One region of the Pseudomonas sp. DY-1 genome, then DNA from elsewhere that is predicted to be linked to it. Evidence: riboswitches for the same ligand, from Rfam matches in the RefSeq annotation. Region 1 holds a riboswitch; the other holds the start of a gene.
The links. Region 1 has a riboswitch for cobalamin ahead of cobW (cobalamin biosynthesis protein CobW). Riboswitches for the same ligand answer to the same signal wherever they lie in the genome.
Positions count from the first base shown of each region.

Region 1 (7,079 bases):
ACGCTGCAGTCTGGTACATCGATATCGACACTCAAGCCAGCACCGATCTGGCCGGTGTGGGCAAGGTCAAGGTCGATGTGGACGTGGACCCGTGGGTCTACATGGTTGGTGTCGGCTACAAGTTCTGAGCGGGAAAATCCTGGGGGACGGACACTACCGCTATAGGCGCCTTCGGGCGCCTTTTTTATACCCGTGGTTTAGTTCGGTCACACGAACCTCCCCACGGGCACCGCATAGAGCAGTCGCTCAGCGCCCCAGCAGGCGCGCAACGCCCTCGCGCAACGGAGTCGAGACCGGAAAGTCATAGCGCAGCAGCAGGCGGGCATTGTTCGCCCGCGAGTGACGGATATCCCCGGCGCGCGCATCGGCATGAGTCACTGGCGGCAGATCACCCAGCACTTCGCCGATAGCGGCGAGCAACTCGTTGAGGCTGGTCGCCCGATTCAGGCCCACGTTCACCGGTCCGACCTCCAGCCACTCTGCTTCCAGCGCCTGCACCAGCACTTGCACCAGGTCGCCGACATAGACGAAGTCGCGAGTCTGCTCGCCATCTCCGAACACGGTGATCGGCAATCCAGCCAGAGCGCGCTCGGTGAAGATACTGATCACACCCGAATAAGGCGACGATGGGTCCTGGCGCGGGCCGAAGATATTGAAGAAGCGAAACACCCCAGGCTCCAGCCCATGCTGCCGGCGGTAGAAGTCCAGGTAATGCTCGCTCGCCAGCTTGTCAGCCGCATAAGGTGTCAGCGGCGACTTCGGCGTGTCTTCGTCGATGGCCGTGCCTTCGCCGTTCTGGCCGTAGACAGCCGCGCTGGAGGCGAAGATCACCCGTTTCACGCCACTCGCACGCATGGCTTCGCAGACGTTCAGGGTGCCGATCAGATTGCTCTGGTGCGTTGCCACCGGATCATCCACCGAGGCCTGGACCGAAGCGACCGCCGCCAGATGCGCGACCGCCTTGCAGCCCGACATTGCCTTCGCCACCAGCGCGGCGTCGGCAACGTCGCCTTCGATCAGTTCCAGTCGCGGGTTGTCCAGCGCCAGATTGGCCCGTTTGCCGGTGGACAGATTGTCCAGCACGCGCACGGCGTGCCCCCTGGCGAGCAGCGCATCTGCCAGGTGCGAGCCGATGAAGCCAGCGCCGCCGGTAATGAGGATGGGGGATTCAGACATGGCGATAGTAGCGGTCCAGCAGGTTTGGCAGGGCAGCACGCCAGGCGCGCGGCTTGATGCCGAAGGTATGGAGGATTTTCTTGCAGGCCAGCACTGCGTTCTGCGGCTCGTCCCCTGCATCGGGGCGAGCGGCGTGGGCCTGCGGCGTGATGTCCTGCACCTTCAGCGGATGCAGGCTGCGAGCCTCACTGAGCAGCGCCTGGCCCAGCGCCAGCGGAGTGGTGGCCTCGTGCCCCCCATAGTGATAGGTCCCCCAGAGCGGCGCCTGGCAGTCCAGTTGCTTGATCACTGCAAGCAGCACACGGGCTGCATCATCCACAGGGGTCGGATTGCCGCGACGGTCGTCGGCCAGGCAAATTTCGTCGGCCTGCTCCGCACGACTGAGGAAACGGCCCAATGAACCATCGCGGCTGTCGTCCAGCAACCAGCCAAAACGCAGCAGCACGTGCTTGGGGCAGGCGGCACGGACACTCTGCTCCATCCGCCAGATGGCCTTACCGCGTTCACTGAGCGGCACGGTCTCGTCCTTTTCGCTGTAAGCGGTCGCGCGCGAACCGTCGAACACCCGATAGCTGGAAGGCTGCAGCAGAATGATTCCGTGATGCTGGGAGAGTTCGGCAAGGCGCTCCACGCCGCGCTCCTGGGCGGCCAGGCGCACGTCGCTGACTTCGTCGGCCTGGAACCAATCGAAGTAGTAGGCGAGGTTGATCACGGCGTCGGGCCGGGTGTCATCGAGCAGCTGGGTCAGGCTGGCGGCATCCCAACCCTGTTCGGGCGGACGCGGAGCGAGAAAACCTATGTCTTCCTCGGCTCCCAGGCGAATCAGCGCCTGTCCGAGTGAATTGCCGCCACCCAACAGCATCAAGCGCATTCGCATAGAGAAAGAGGTCGCTTAAAGCCGGTTATAGGGAGTGGGCGGGCATATTCCCCGCCGCATAAGAGCCGCATTCTGCGGGTTTCACTGGCGTACGTCACTAGCCGCGTGGCGGTTGCGCCTTGCCTGGGCGGTAGAGATGAGCGTGGTCGGCCCGATACAGGGAAGAGTCGGCGAAGCCTTCGGCGGCCAACACCTCGCCCACCAGGATCAATGCGGTGCGACGGAAATCCCGTGCCGCCACCTTGGGCACTATGTCACCCAGGGTACCGGTGACCTGCTCCTGATCCGGCCAGCTGGCGCGATGGATCACCGCGATCGGGCAGGCGACGCCGTAGTGCGGCAGCAATTCTTCGACAATCTTCGCCAACTGGCTCACCCCGAGGTGAATGGCCATGGTGGCGCGATGCCGGGCCAGGTCTGCCAGCGCTTCACCCTCCGGCATCCGCGTCTTGCTGGCGTAGCGGGTGAGAATCAGCGTCTGGGACACCTCCGGCAAGGTCAGCTCGCACCCCAGCAGCGCTGCGCAAGCAGCGGTGGCTGTCACGCCCGGCACCACCTCAAAGGGAATGCCACGCTCGCGCAGATGACGAATCTGCTCGCCAATGGCCCCATACAACGATGGATCACCGGAATGCACCCGCGCCACATCCCGGCCCTGGGCATGGGCTTGCGCCAGCAGGGCGACAATTTCATCCAGATGCAGTTCGGCGGTGTTCACCACCAGATCCGCGCTGTGGCCTGCCAGCACCGCTTCGGGCACCAGCGACCCTGCGTAGAGAATTACCGGACAGGAGCGGATCAGCCGCTGTCCCTTGACCGTGATGAGCTCCGGATCGCCGGGGCCGGCGCCGATGAAGTAGACCGTCATGGCCGTCCGGCCTCCTGATGGATACAGGCCAACGCACAGGTAGCGCTGGCGCTGCGGCGTTTGTCGATGAGCAGGGTGACGCGGCGGCCAAAGAGGATTTCAGCCTGGGCCAGCGCCGCGGCTTCGGCCACTCCGGGGCTGCCGACGGCGTCTCGAACCCGCTCTGATGGCTGGTTCAGCCGACCTTCAAAGGCGGCAAGAACATCCATCGGCAGGCCATGCAGCGGCAGCCCCAGTCGCTCGGCCAGGGCGACCAGCCCCGGCTCTGCGGATTTTGCCTCGCTGGTAGCCAGGGCGACCACCTGATCGAGAGAGACACTGGCCTCGGCAAGGCACTGCATCAGCAGGCCCTGCAACTCACCCGGCGGACAGCCGCGCCGGCAGCCCAGTCCGGCGACCAGTTTCAAGCGGAGGGCGATGCGTGACGCTGGTACAGCCACGCGGCAGCCCAGCCGAGCACCGCCCAGAATGCGGCATTGGTGATCAGCGACGCAGCGATGAACTCCTGCTCCAGCGCTTCAGGTGCCAGGCTGGCATGCACTTCGGGCTGCGGCGCACCGACAACATGCGGGATCACGAGAAACACGATACCTGCCACGCGCAACGCCCAGTGACGGCCAAAGGCGATCAGGGCGAGGCCAGCGGCAGTGGAGGCAGCGGTACCAATCCACCAGGCCTGACGGTGGGCCAGATCGGCAGCGGCGGTACCCGGCAATTCCGGCGGCAGGCCGAGGGACGGTGCGAGCGCAAAGGTGGCGAACCCGCCAAGCCCCCAGAGCAGGCCATGCCAGGCACGACTCGGCCCGCGCAGACTGAACAATCCGGCAAGGATCAGGGCGAAGCCCACAGCCACCACCAGGTTGCTGCCACCGGTCGACAGGGTCCGTTGCCAGCCATCTTCCGGGGCCCAGGCCTCGTCGCTGTGCTCGTGGGTGTGAGCGACAGCCGCGCCGCCGTGCTCATGGTCGTGCGCCTGCTCCACCTGGGTGGCGGGTTCGGCGTTTTCATAGGTTTCCGCCTGGAGAATCAGCGGAGTGACCCACAGGCTCTGTAGCAGGGTCAGCACCAGGGCGGCGATCAGGCCGGCGAAACCGGCCGTCTGGGCAATGCGCTTGATCATCCGTGAATCACTCAATGGCAGGGGAAGGCGGCACTGTGGCGGGTGTCGTGAGCGGCGTTGTGCACAGCTTCGATATGCGAGAAGCCGGCGAAATACACCAGGGACAGGCCGACCAGACTGGCGCCGATGGCCAGTACAAGACGTTGGGTCAGGGTCGAGGAGGAAGCGGCGGAATGAGACAGGGTACGGCTGGACATGGAGGTTCCCTCTGCGTTGCTAACGATACCGGCAGAGGAACGCGCGCGAGGGAAGCGGGCGCAGGCGCACCCAGGTTTCCGGCTTGCGCCCGCCCACCGCGGGTTGCCAAAACGTGATCAGGCCGGTCTCCGGGCTCACGACGCCTGCCAGGGGCAGGATGGGCATGCCTTCCCATGCCTTGTCGGCACAGTGGCGTACTTAACCCTACGGTCGCTTACCGTTGCGGGGGCAGCGTCGGACTAGTCCGAAAATGGACGCACCGACTTCCCGTTTCACCTCGCGTACGGCGACGCAAGGCACCTGAAAAAACCGTGCTAGGACATCACGAGTCCGACCAAGCGTCAACTGCCGCAATTGACCGCTGCTCGGGCGCTGCGTAGCCTTCGCCCTTTCGAGGTTCTCCGGCCGAGGCGCCGGAGCTAAGAGGGAACGTGGTCAAGGCCACGGCTGCCCCCGCAACTGTGAACGTCCCAAGGCCCTTCGAAACGCCACTGCGCAAGCGGGAAGGCGAAGGTGCCGCCCAGCAGCTTTCAACAGCCCGCTGGCGCAGGGTCGTAAGCCAGGAGACCTGCCTCGACGAAATTTCAGACAACCGGGCGGGGTGATCCGGTGGCGAATCCGTTGCGCGGGACGAGTCCCGCTGCGTTCGTCATGCCCGCCGACCGACCACGTAGAGGCGCGCATGAAAACCCTGGCCAAGCTCCCCGTCACCATCGTTACCGGCTTCCTCGGCGCTGGTAAGACCACCCTCCTGCGCCACATGCTGGACAACGCGGAAGGTCGCCGAATCGCGGTGATCGTCAATGAGTTCGGCGAGCTGGGCATCGACGGCGAAATCCTCAAGCAGTGCTCCATCGGCTGCACCGAGGAAGAGGCCGCAGGCCGCGTCTTCGAACTGGCCAACGGCTGCCTCTGCTGCACCGTGCAGGAAGAGTTCTTCCCGGTGATGCGCGAACTGGTGGCACGCCGTGGCGACCTCGACCAGATCCTCATCGAAACCTCCGGCCTGGCGCTGCCCAAGCCGTTGGTCCAGGCCTTCCAGTGGCCGGAAATCCGCAACGCCTGCACCGTCGACGCAGTAATCACCGTGGTCGACAGCCCGGCCGTGGCCGCCGGCACTTTCGCCGCGCACCCCGAGCAGGTAGACGAACAACGCAAGCAGGACCCCAACCTCGACCACGAATCTCCCTTGCATGAGCTGTTCGAAGACCAGCTCGCCAGCGCCGACCTGGTGGTGCTGAACAAGGCCGACCTGCTCGACGCTGAGGCCTTGGCCGCCGTGCGTGCTGAAGTGGCCGAGGAGCTGCCGCCGGCGGTGAAGATCGTCGAAGCCAACTCCGGCAAGCTGCCCCTCGATGTTCTGCTGGGGCTGAACGCCGAGGCTGAGTTGCACATCGACAGCCGCCCCACCCACCACGACCACGAAGGTCATGAAGACCACGACCATGACGAGTTCGACTCCTTCCACGTCGACCTCCCGGAAGTCGAGGAAACGGCTCTGATCGCCGCCCTCGGCCAACTGGTGGAGCGCCATTCCGTCCTGCGTATCAAGGGCTTCGCCGCCATCCCCGGCAAACCGATGCGCCTGCTGGTCCAGGGCGTTGGCAAACGCTTCGACAAGCACTTCGACCGCAAATGGCTGACCGACGAAACCCGTGGCACGCGCCTGGTGGTGATCGGACAGGAGCTGGATCAGGCGGTGATCGCCAACGAGCTACGCACGGCGCTCGCGTGAAGCACGTCCTGCCCCCTCTCCCACTGGGAGAGGGCTGGGGTGAGGGAAGCCCCCAGCGCTCGGAGACAGCCCTCACCCCCGCCCCCTCTCCCAGAGAGAGAGGGGAGTAAATGCACCTCCTGCGCACCCAACCCGGCGGCTTCGTCCCTGACGATGGCATCGCCCACCTGGCCCAGACGCCCGCCGAACTGGTGATCCTCTGCAGCGGCGACTCGCACCTGGCGCTTTTGGCCGAAGCCACCCGCGAATTGCCCGACGACTACCCGAGCCTGCGCCTGGCCAACCCCATGCAGCTGCAGAACCACGCCTCGGTGGACCTCTATGTCGACGAGGTGCTGCAGCACGCCAAGGTCATCCTCATCTCGGTGCATGGCGGCGTGGGTTACTGGCGCTACGGCATCGAGCAACTCGTGGCGCTGGCCGAACGCGGTGCCAAGCTGATACTGGTGCCCGGCGATGACCGTCCCGATCCGGAGCTGGCCAGCCTGTGCACGGTCCCGTCGAAAGATGCCGAACGCCTCTGGCAGTACCTGCGCCAGGGCGGCCTGGACAACGCCCGGCAGTTGTTCAATTGCCTGGCCGACAATTGGCTGGGGCGCGACTACCCCTGGACCGAGCCACAGGTTCTTCCACGCGTCGCCCTCTACCACCCGCGCGTTCGCCCGGCGCAACTGGCGGATTGGCAGGCCGAATGGCAACCAGACCAGCCCGTGGCCGCCCTGCTTTTCTATCGCACCCACTTGCAGGCCGCGAATACCGCCTTCATCGACGCCTTCTGTGAGCGCCTGGCTGCCCGTGGCCTGAATCCCCTTCCCATCGCTGTCGCCAGCCTCAAGGAAACCGAGTGCCTGGAGGCTGTGGAAAACTGGCTGGACGCCGCAGCTGCCGGGCTGATCATCAACACCACGGGGTTCGCCCAATCCAACCCGGACGCCCCCAGCCTGCGTCCCTTCCGCCGAGACATCCCGGTGCTGCAGGCCATCTGCTCGCTGGACAACGAACCCCTCTGGCGGGAAAACCCGCAAGGCCTCGGCCCGCGCGACCTGGCCATGCACATCGCCCTGCCGGAGCTGGACGGCCGCATCATCACCCGGCCCATCAGTTT
Region 1 is NZ_CP032616.1:3,511,326-3,518,404, forward strand. Features, by position in the region: gene D6Z43_RS16615 (OmpW family protein) at 1-128, shown strand, start outside; gene D6Z43_RS16620 (NAD-dependent epimerase/dehydratase family protein) at 247-1,176, opposite strand; gene D6Z43_RS16625 (sugar nucleotide-binding protein) at 1,169-2,053, opposite strand; gene cobM (precorrin-4 C(11)-methyltransferase) at 2,151-2,921, opposite strand; gene D6Z43_RS16635 (cobalamin biosynthesis protein) at 2,918-3,328, opposite strand; gene D6Z43_RS16640 (CbtA family protein) at 3,325-4,041, opposite strand; gene D6Z43_RS16645 (CbtB-domain containing protein) at 4,053-4,238, opposite strand; cobalamin riboswitch at 4,341-4,558, opposite strand; cobalamin riboswitch at 4,617-4,830, shown strand; gene cobW (cobalamin biosynthesis protein CobW) at 4,922-5,974, shown strand; gene cobN (cobaltochelatase subunit CobN) at 6,085-7,079, shown strand, end outside.

Region 2 (7,079 bases), 1.2 Mb from region 1:
TCACTGAACCGTAACGGGCGCTCGGCGCCGGCCGGCAGAGGAGGGGAGCATGTCGGATATCCAGCACGTGGCATCAGCCATCAAGGCGGCCGAGCGAATCCTGGTGATCACCGGAGCCGGGCTGTCAGCTGATTCGGGGTTGCCCACTTATCGTGGATTGGGCGGGCTCTACAACGGCGTCACGGAGGAGGGGTTGCCTATAGAGGAAGCACTCTCCGGGCCGATGCTGCGGCGCAACCCGGCCCTCTGCTGGAAGTACCTCGCCCAGCTCGGCCGCGCCTGTCTGGGCGCCCGGCCGAACGCCGGTCATGAAGCGATTGCACAGTTGCAGCGGCTCAAGCCCGAATGCTGGGTATTGACCCAGAACATCGATGGCTACCACCGCCAGGCGGGCTCGCCGCCGGAGCGGCTGATCGAGATCCACGGCGAGCTGTCGCCGCTCTACTGCCAGTCCTGCGGGGCGGAAAGTTCTGACCTTGCCCGACATCTGGCAGGAGAAATGCCTCCCAAATGCCATGAATGTGGTGGTATTCTCCGCCCACCCGTGGTGCTGTTCGAAGAAATGCTCCCAGAGCAGGCCATCGACAGTCTCTACGCCGAGCTACGCAAGGGATTCGATGCGGTGATCTCGGTGGGAACCACGGCGAGCTTTCCTTACATCATCGAGCCCGTCATCCGCACCCGCCAAGCAGGCGGTTTCACCGTGGAAATCAATCCGGCGCTCACCGACCTGAGCCCCGTCGTCGATGTCCACCTCAGAGGAAAGGCCTTAGATGTTTTGCAAGGACTGCTGAGTCACATTTCGGGCGATTAAATTTGCAAATGGATTTGATAGAGGGCATAGTCGCGCCTTCATCAGAAATCATTCGACACGGTCGTGCCCATGCTGAAGCGCTTCGCACCCCTCGTGCCTCTTACCTTCGCTCTGTTTCTCGCCGCTTGCGCAGGCAATGTGCAGCAGCAACCGCAATCCCAGGCCCAGGCCCCCGTAGCCGACGGCGCACCCGATTCGCTGCTGGCGGATCGTGGGCCCACCGCCCTGGATCTTGCCAACCTCACCGACGACGAGCCCTACCAGATGCCGTCCCTGGCCGATGGCCTGCTTGAGCGCGGTTTCGAGCTGGTGGGTACTCCGTACCGCTTTGGCGGCCGTTCTATGAAGACCGGCTTCGATTGCAGCGGTTTCGTCGGTTACCTGTTCAAGGAAGAGGCTGGTATCCAGCTGCCGCGTTCCACTCGCGAAATGATCAACCTGGATGCTCCGGTGATCGCTCGTAGCGAGCTGAAGCCCGGCGACATCGTGTTCTTTAACAATCGTGGCCGTGGCCGCGTCAGTCACGCCGGCATTTATATCGGCGATGACCGCTTCATCCACTCCAGCAGCAGCCGCAGCGGTGGTGTCCGCGTCGACAGCCTCGACGACCGCTACTGGAAGGCCAGCTACATGGAAGCCAAGCGCGTCCTGGCCATGAATACCCCGACTCGCCACCCGCTGCATCGCTGATCCAGTCGGATTCGAGTCGAAACAGCCGAGGCGGCCCTTAGTGGCCGCCTCGGCTTTTTTCTGTCCGGGGTTTACCTGAATGCAAAAAAAATCGCTTTCCGAGTGTGGTCAGGGAACTTTTTCTGTTCGGGTGTGTAGCTTTCTCTTGCAATATCACTGTGAGATCAGCAAATTAGCGTGCATTCCTCAAGTCAGGACTGACTTGCCATGCTCGCACCGAACCGCCTCGCCATTCTTGCCCTGGCCTCGTTGCTCACCGCTTGTGCGAGCAAGGCGCCGCCGCCTTACTCTCCTCCTGTCATTGCCGCGCCCTCCCAGCAGTTCTCCCCTGCGGCTGAAGACGTGCTGTTCCGTGCCCTGGGCCTGGTGGGCACGCCCTATCGCTGGGGCGGCAACACCCCGGACAGCGGTTTCGACTGCAGTGGCCTGATCGGCTACGTCTACCGCGACGCCGCGGGCATCGCCCTGCCGCGCTCCACGCGCGAACTGATCTCCATGCGTACGCCCAGCATCAGCCTCAATGCATTGCAAAGCGGCGATCTGGTGTTCTTCGCCACCAATGGCGGCGGGCAGGTCAGCCATGCCGGCATCTACGTGGGTGAGGGGCGCTTCGTACACGCGCCGCGCACGGGCGGAACGGTGCGTCTGGACAGCCTGTCGAACAGCTATTGGCAACGCAGCTATCTCAGCGCCAAGCGCGTAATCTTCGATCCACGCCTGGCCCAATCCCACTGAGGTTGTCATGACCAACCGCACGCTGAACCTCGACGACGCCCTTTACGGCTACCTCCTCGATGTTTCGCTACGGGACACGCCGCTGTTGCAGCGGCTGCGCGCCGAAACCGCCGCCATGCCCATGGCGCGCTGGCAGATCGCGCCGGAGCAGGGCCAGTTCATGGCCTTGCTGGTCAAGCTCACCGGCGCTCGTCGCATTCTCGAAGTGGGCACTTTCACGGGTTACAGCGCCCTGTGCATGGCCGCGGAATTGCCCGTTGACGGCCGGATGATCTGTTGCGACCTGCCAGGTGACTACAACGCTATCGCTCGTCGCTATTGGCAGGAGGCGGGGCTGGCCGAACGCATCGAACTTCGCTTGGCGCCGGCACTGGATACCCTGGCGAGCCTGGAAGATGGCAGCCTCGACCTGATCTTCATCGACGCCGACAAGGCCAACTATCCGGCCTATCTGGACGAGGCCCTGCGCCTGGTGCGCCAGGGCGGGCTGATCCTCTTTGACAACGTACTCTGGAGTGGCCGCGTGCTGGAGTCCGAGCCGGACGACGTCGACACTCGTGCCATACAGGCCCTGAACCTGACCTTGAAGACGGATGAGCGTATCGACCTGTCGCTGCTGCCCGTGGGCGATGGCCTGACGCTCTGCCGCAAGCGCTGACGGGCATGCCCGAACCGATCCGCCTGCCGCCCCAGCCCGACGCCTGCGAGTTGTGTGGCCGGGCTGCCGCGCTCACCCGTCATCACCTGATCCCCAAGGCTCTGCACGACAAGCCCTACGTGCAAAAGCGCTACGCGAAGAACGAGCGCATCACCGCCACCCTCTGGGTGTGCAGGCCCTGCCACAACCAGATCCACAAGCTGTTCAGCGAGAAGGAGCTGGCCCTGAACTACAACAGCCGGGAGGCCCTGATGGGTGACGAGCGCCTGCGCACCTTCGTCGACTGGCTGGCCGCCAAACCCGCCGGCTTCAATCCGAGGCACTGAATGGCACGTGTCCGCTAGCATTTGACGCTACCCCGCGCACCCTCTAACCTTCGCCGCTGCCTCAGGTGCCCCTCGGCTATTGCTGAAGGGGTGAAACAGGGAAGCCGGTCCATTCCTTCGAAGAATCCGGCGCTGCCCCCGCAACGGTAGGCGAGTAGAACGCCGCAATCGGCCACTGTGCCCCAGGCATGGGAAGGCGCGGCACGGGAGTTTCGGCTCCACTCGCAAGCCCGGAGACCGGCCTGTCGCAAGCAGGGCATCGCGGAGTCGTCCGCATGCAGTTCCCTTTAGAGATGTCGCGCGGGTGGCACGACGGAGATCCATACCTTGATTCGCAAGCCTTTCATCAGGCCGGCGGCGCTTGCGCTGCTCGGCAGTTCCTCCATTTCTCCCTTGCTGGTTGCAGCGCCCCTGACGCTGGACGAGCAAGTGGTTACCGCGACCCGTAGCGAACGACCGGTGCGCGCCAGCCTGGCCGCCAGTACGGTGATCGACCGCGAAGAGATCGAGCGCAGCCAAGCGCGTTCGGTGCCTGAGCTGCTGCAAAAAGTCCCGGGCGTGACCCTCAGCAACAACGGTGGCCCTGGCAAGAACACCACATTGTTCATGCGCGGCACCGAATCCGACCACGTGCTGGTGATGATCGATGGTGTCAAGGTGGGCTCGGTCAGCGCCGGCCTCACCGCCTTCCAGGACCTGCCGGTTGAGCTGATTGAACGCATCGAAGTGGTTCGCGGCCCGCGCTCCAGCCTCTATGGCTCGGAAGCGATTGGCGGTGTCATCCAGATCTTCACCCGCAAGGGCGGCAAGGACGGGGCCAAGCCCTGGTTCTCCGCGGGCTATGGCACCCACGACAGCTATGAAGGCAGCGCCGGCGTTTCCGGTGGTGACGACAAGGGCTGGTACAACCTCGGCGTCAGCAGCCAGGACACCGACGGCATCAACTCGCGCCGGCAGGTCAGCGACTATTACGAGCCCGATGCCGACGGTTACCGCAATCTTTCCGGCAGCCTGCGTGCAGGCTATCGCTTCGAGAACGGCCTGGAACTCGATGGCACGCTGATGCGCGCCAAGGCCCACAACGACTACGACGATATCGACCAGTTCGGCTACTTCCACCCCCTGGGCGGGCACAACGCCAATGCAGACAACCGTCAGGAGCTGCTGGGCGGCCGCGCGCGTTTCAGTCCGGCGGAAATCTGGGATGTGACCCTGCAGGCCGGTCGCAGCGAAGACAAGACCACCAGCCGCACCGACGGTGTCTTCGATGCGCGCTTCGACTCCAAGCGCGACAGTGCCTCATGGCTCAACGACCTGACCCTGGCCGAAGGGCACGTACTGACCCTGGGCTACGACTGGCAGCGCGACCGGATCAGCAGTTCAACCGTATTCGACAAGGACTCGCGCCTGAACAAGGGCTGGTTTGCCCAGTACCTGGGAGAGCACGGACGCCAGGACTGGCAGCTCAGCCTGCGTCGTGATGACAACGAACAGTTTGGCACCCACGACACCGGCAATGCCGCCTGGGGCTATGCGATGACCGATGCGGTGCGCTTCAGCCTGAGCTATGGCACTGCCTTCAAGGCGCCCAGCTTCAACGAGCTTTACTACCCCGGATATGGCAATCCCGACCTGGACGCAGAAACTTCGGAAAGCTTCGAGGCCGGCCTTGCCGGGCAGCACGAGTGGGGCCACTGGTCGATCAATGCCTATCGCACTCATGTGGACGACCTGATCGCCTACGATTCCACCCTCGGTCTTTATGGTGGCCCTAACAACATCGGCAAGGCGCGCATCGACGGACTCGAACTGGTGCTGGGCAGTCAATGGCTGGGCTGGAGCTGGAACGCCAACGCCAGTTTCCTCGACACCGAGAACCGCAGCGCCGACACCAACGCCGGCAATGAACTGCCGCGTCGCGCCAGGGAAGTATTCAATCTCGATCTGGACCGGCGTATCGGTCAATTTGGCGTCGGGGCCACTGTGCATGCCGAGGGTCGCAGCTACAACGACCTGGCCAATCGCGAACGCGTCGCCGGCTATGCCACCGTCGACCTGCGCGGTGAGTACTGGCTGACCGAGGAGTGGCGCCTGCAGGCCAAGGTGACCAACCTGCTGGATGCCGACTACGAAACCGCGCTGGACTACAACCAGCCGGGGCAAGCTGTTTACTTCACCGTCCGCTATCAAGCCCTGTGACGAGGTACTCACGATGACCGAATCCGCAGACCGCGACGCCCGCCACAAGGCGCGCATGCAACGCAAGAAGGCCGTGGTCGACGAAAAGATCGCCCAGGCCCAGGACGAGTACGGCCTGCTGCTGGTGCACACCGGCAACGGCAAGGGCAAGAGCAGTTCGGCATTCGGCATGGTCGCCCGTGCCCTCGGCCACGGCCTCAAGGTGGGCGTGGTGCAATTCATCAAGGGCGGTATGTCCACCGGTGAAGAGAATTTCTTCCGTCGTTTCCCAGAAGAAGTCAGCTACCACGTGATGGGCGAGGGCTACACCTGGGATACCCAGGATCGCCAGCGTGATATCGAGAAGGCGCGCGCCGCCTGGACGGTCGCGCGCGGACTGATGGACGACCCGCAGATCGGCCTGGTGGTACTGGATGAGCTGAACATCGCCCTCAAGCATGGCTACCTGGAGCTGGACGACGTGTTGCGCGACATCGAGTCCCGCCCCGAACACCAGCATGTCGTCGCCACCGGCCGGGGCGCGCCCCAGGGCCTGATCGACGCCGCCGACACCGTTACCGAAATGACTCTGGTCAAGCACGCCTTCAAGTCCGGTGTGAAAGCCCAGAAGGGTGTGGAGTTCTGATGTCAGGCACTGCCGCTGTTTTTACCCCCTCTCTATTCAGGGAGAGGGAAGGGGAGAGGTTTTGCCATGTCTGACCTCACTCGGAGCTGCCCCGCACTTCTGATCGCCGCCCCGGCCTCCGGCCAGGGCAAGACCACCGTCACCGCAGCGCTCGCTCGCCTGCACGCCCGCGAGGGCAAGCGGGTGCGGGTGTTCAAGTGCGGGCCGGACTTTCTCGACCCGATGATCCTCGCCCGCGCGTCCGGCGCACCGGTCTACCAGTTGGACCTGTGGATGGTGGGCGAGGCGGAAAGTCGCCGCCTGCTTTGGGAAGCTGCCGGAGAGGCTGATCTGATCCTCATCGAGGGCGTGATGGGCCTGTTCGACGGCTCGCCGTCCGCCGCCGACCTGGCTCGCCATTTTGGTGTGCCGGTACTCGGCGTGATCAATGGTGCCGCCATGGCGCAGACCTTCGGTGCTCTGGCTGTGGGCCTGGCCACCTACCAGCCGGACCTGCCCTTTGCCGGTGTGCTCGGTAATCGCGTCGGCAGCCAGCGCCACAGCGACCTGATCCGCGACAGCCTGCCGGACTGGATTCGCTGGTATGGCTCGCTGCCGCGCAGCGCGGATGTGGAGCTGCCCAGTCGCCACCTGGGGCTGGTGCAGGCCGAGGAACTGGCCGACCTGGATGCACGCCTGGACGCCGCCGCCGACGCCCTGGCCGCCAGCGCAGAAGTGGCGCTACCGCCAGCGGTGAGTTTCGCCGCACCCGAACTGCAGTCGCTCGGCAAGGAACTGGCCGGCGTGCGTATCGGCATCGCGCGGGATACCTCCTTTGCTTTCCTCTACCAGGCCAACCTCGACCTACTGCAGCAGCTTGGCGCCGAACTGGTGTACTTCTCGCCACTGGCCGATGAGTGCCTGCCCGAGGTGGACAGCCTGTACCTGCCGGGCGGCTACCCCGAGCTGCATTTGCGCCAGCTGGAGGGTAACCGCGCCATGGCTGAGGCCATCCGCGCGCACCACGGCGCTGGCAAACCGATCCTCGCCGAA
Region 2 is NZ_CP032616.1:2,293,098-2,300,176, reverse strand. Features, by position in the region: gene D6Z43_RS10945 (DNA-3-methyladenine glycosylase I) at 1-7, shown strand, start outside; gene D6Z43_RS10940 (NAD-dependent deacylase) at 50-814, shown strand; gene D6Z43_RS10935 (C40 family peptidase) at 884-1,504, shown strand; gene D6Z43_RS10930 (C40 family peptidase) at 1,712-2,239, shown strand; gene D6Z43_RS10925 (O-methyltransferase) at 2,247-2,897, shown strand; gene D6Z43_RS10920 (hypothetical protein) at 2,903-3,223, shown strand; cobalamin riboswitch at 3,270-3,484, shown strand; gene btuB (TonB-dependent vitamin B12 receptor) at 3,551-5,422, shown strand; gene cobO (cob(I)yrinic acid a,c-diamide adenosyltransferase) at 5,436-6,047, shown strand; gene D6Z43_RS10905 (cobyrinate a,c-diamide synthase) at 6,114-7,079, shown strand, end outside.
Region 2: linked by a shared signal. The riboswitch ahead of btuB (TonB-dependent vitamin B12 receptor) and the one ahead of cobW (cobalamin biosynthesis protein CobW) in region 1 are both predicted to bind cobalamin.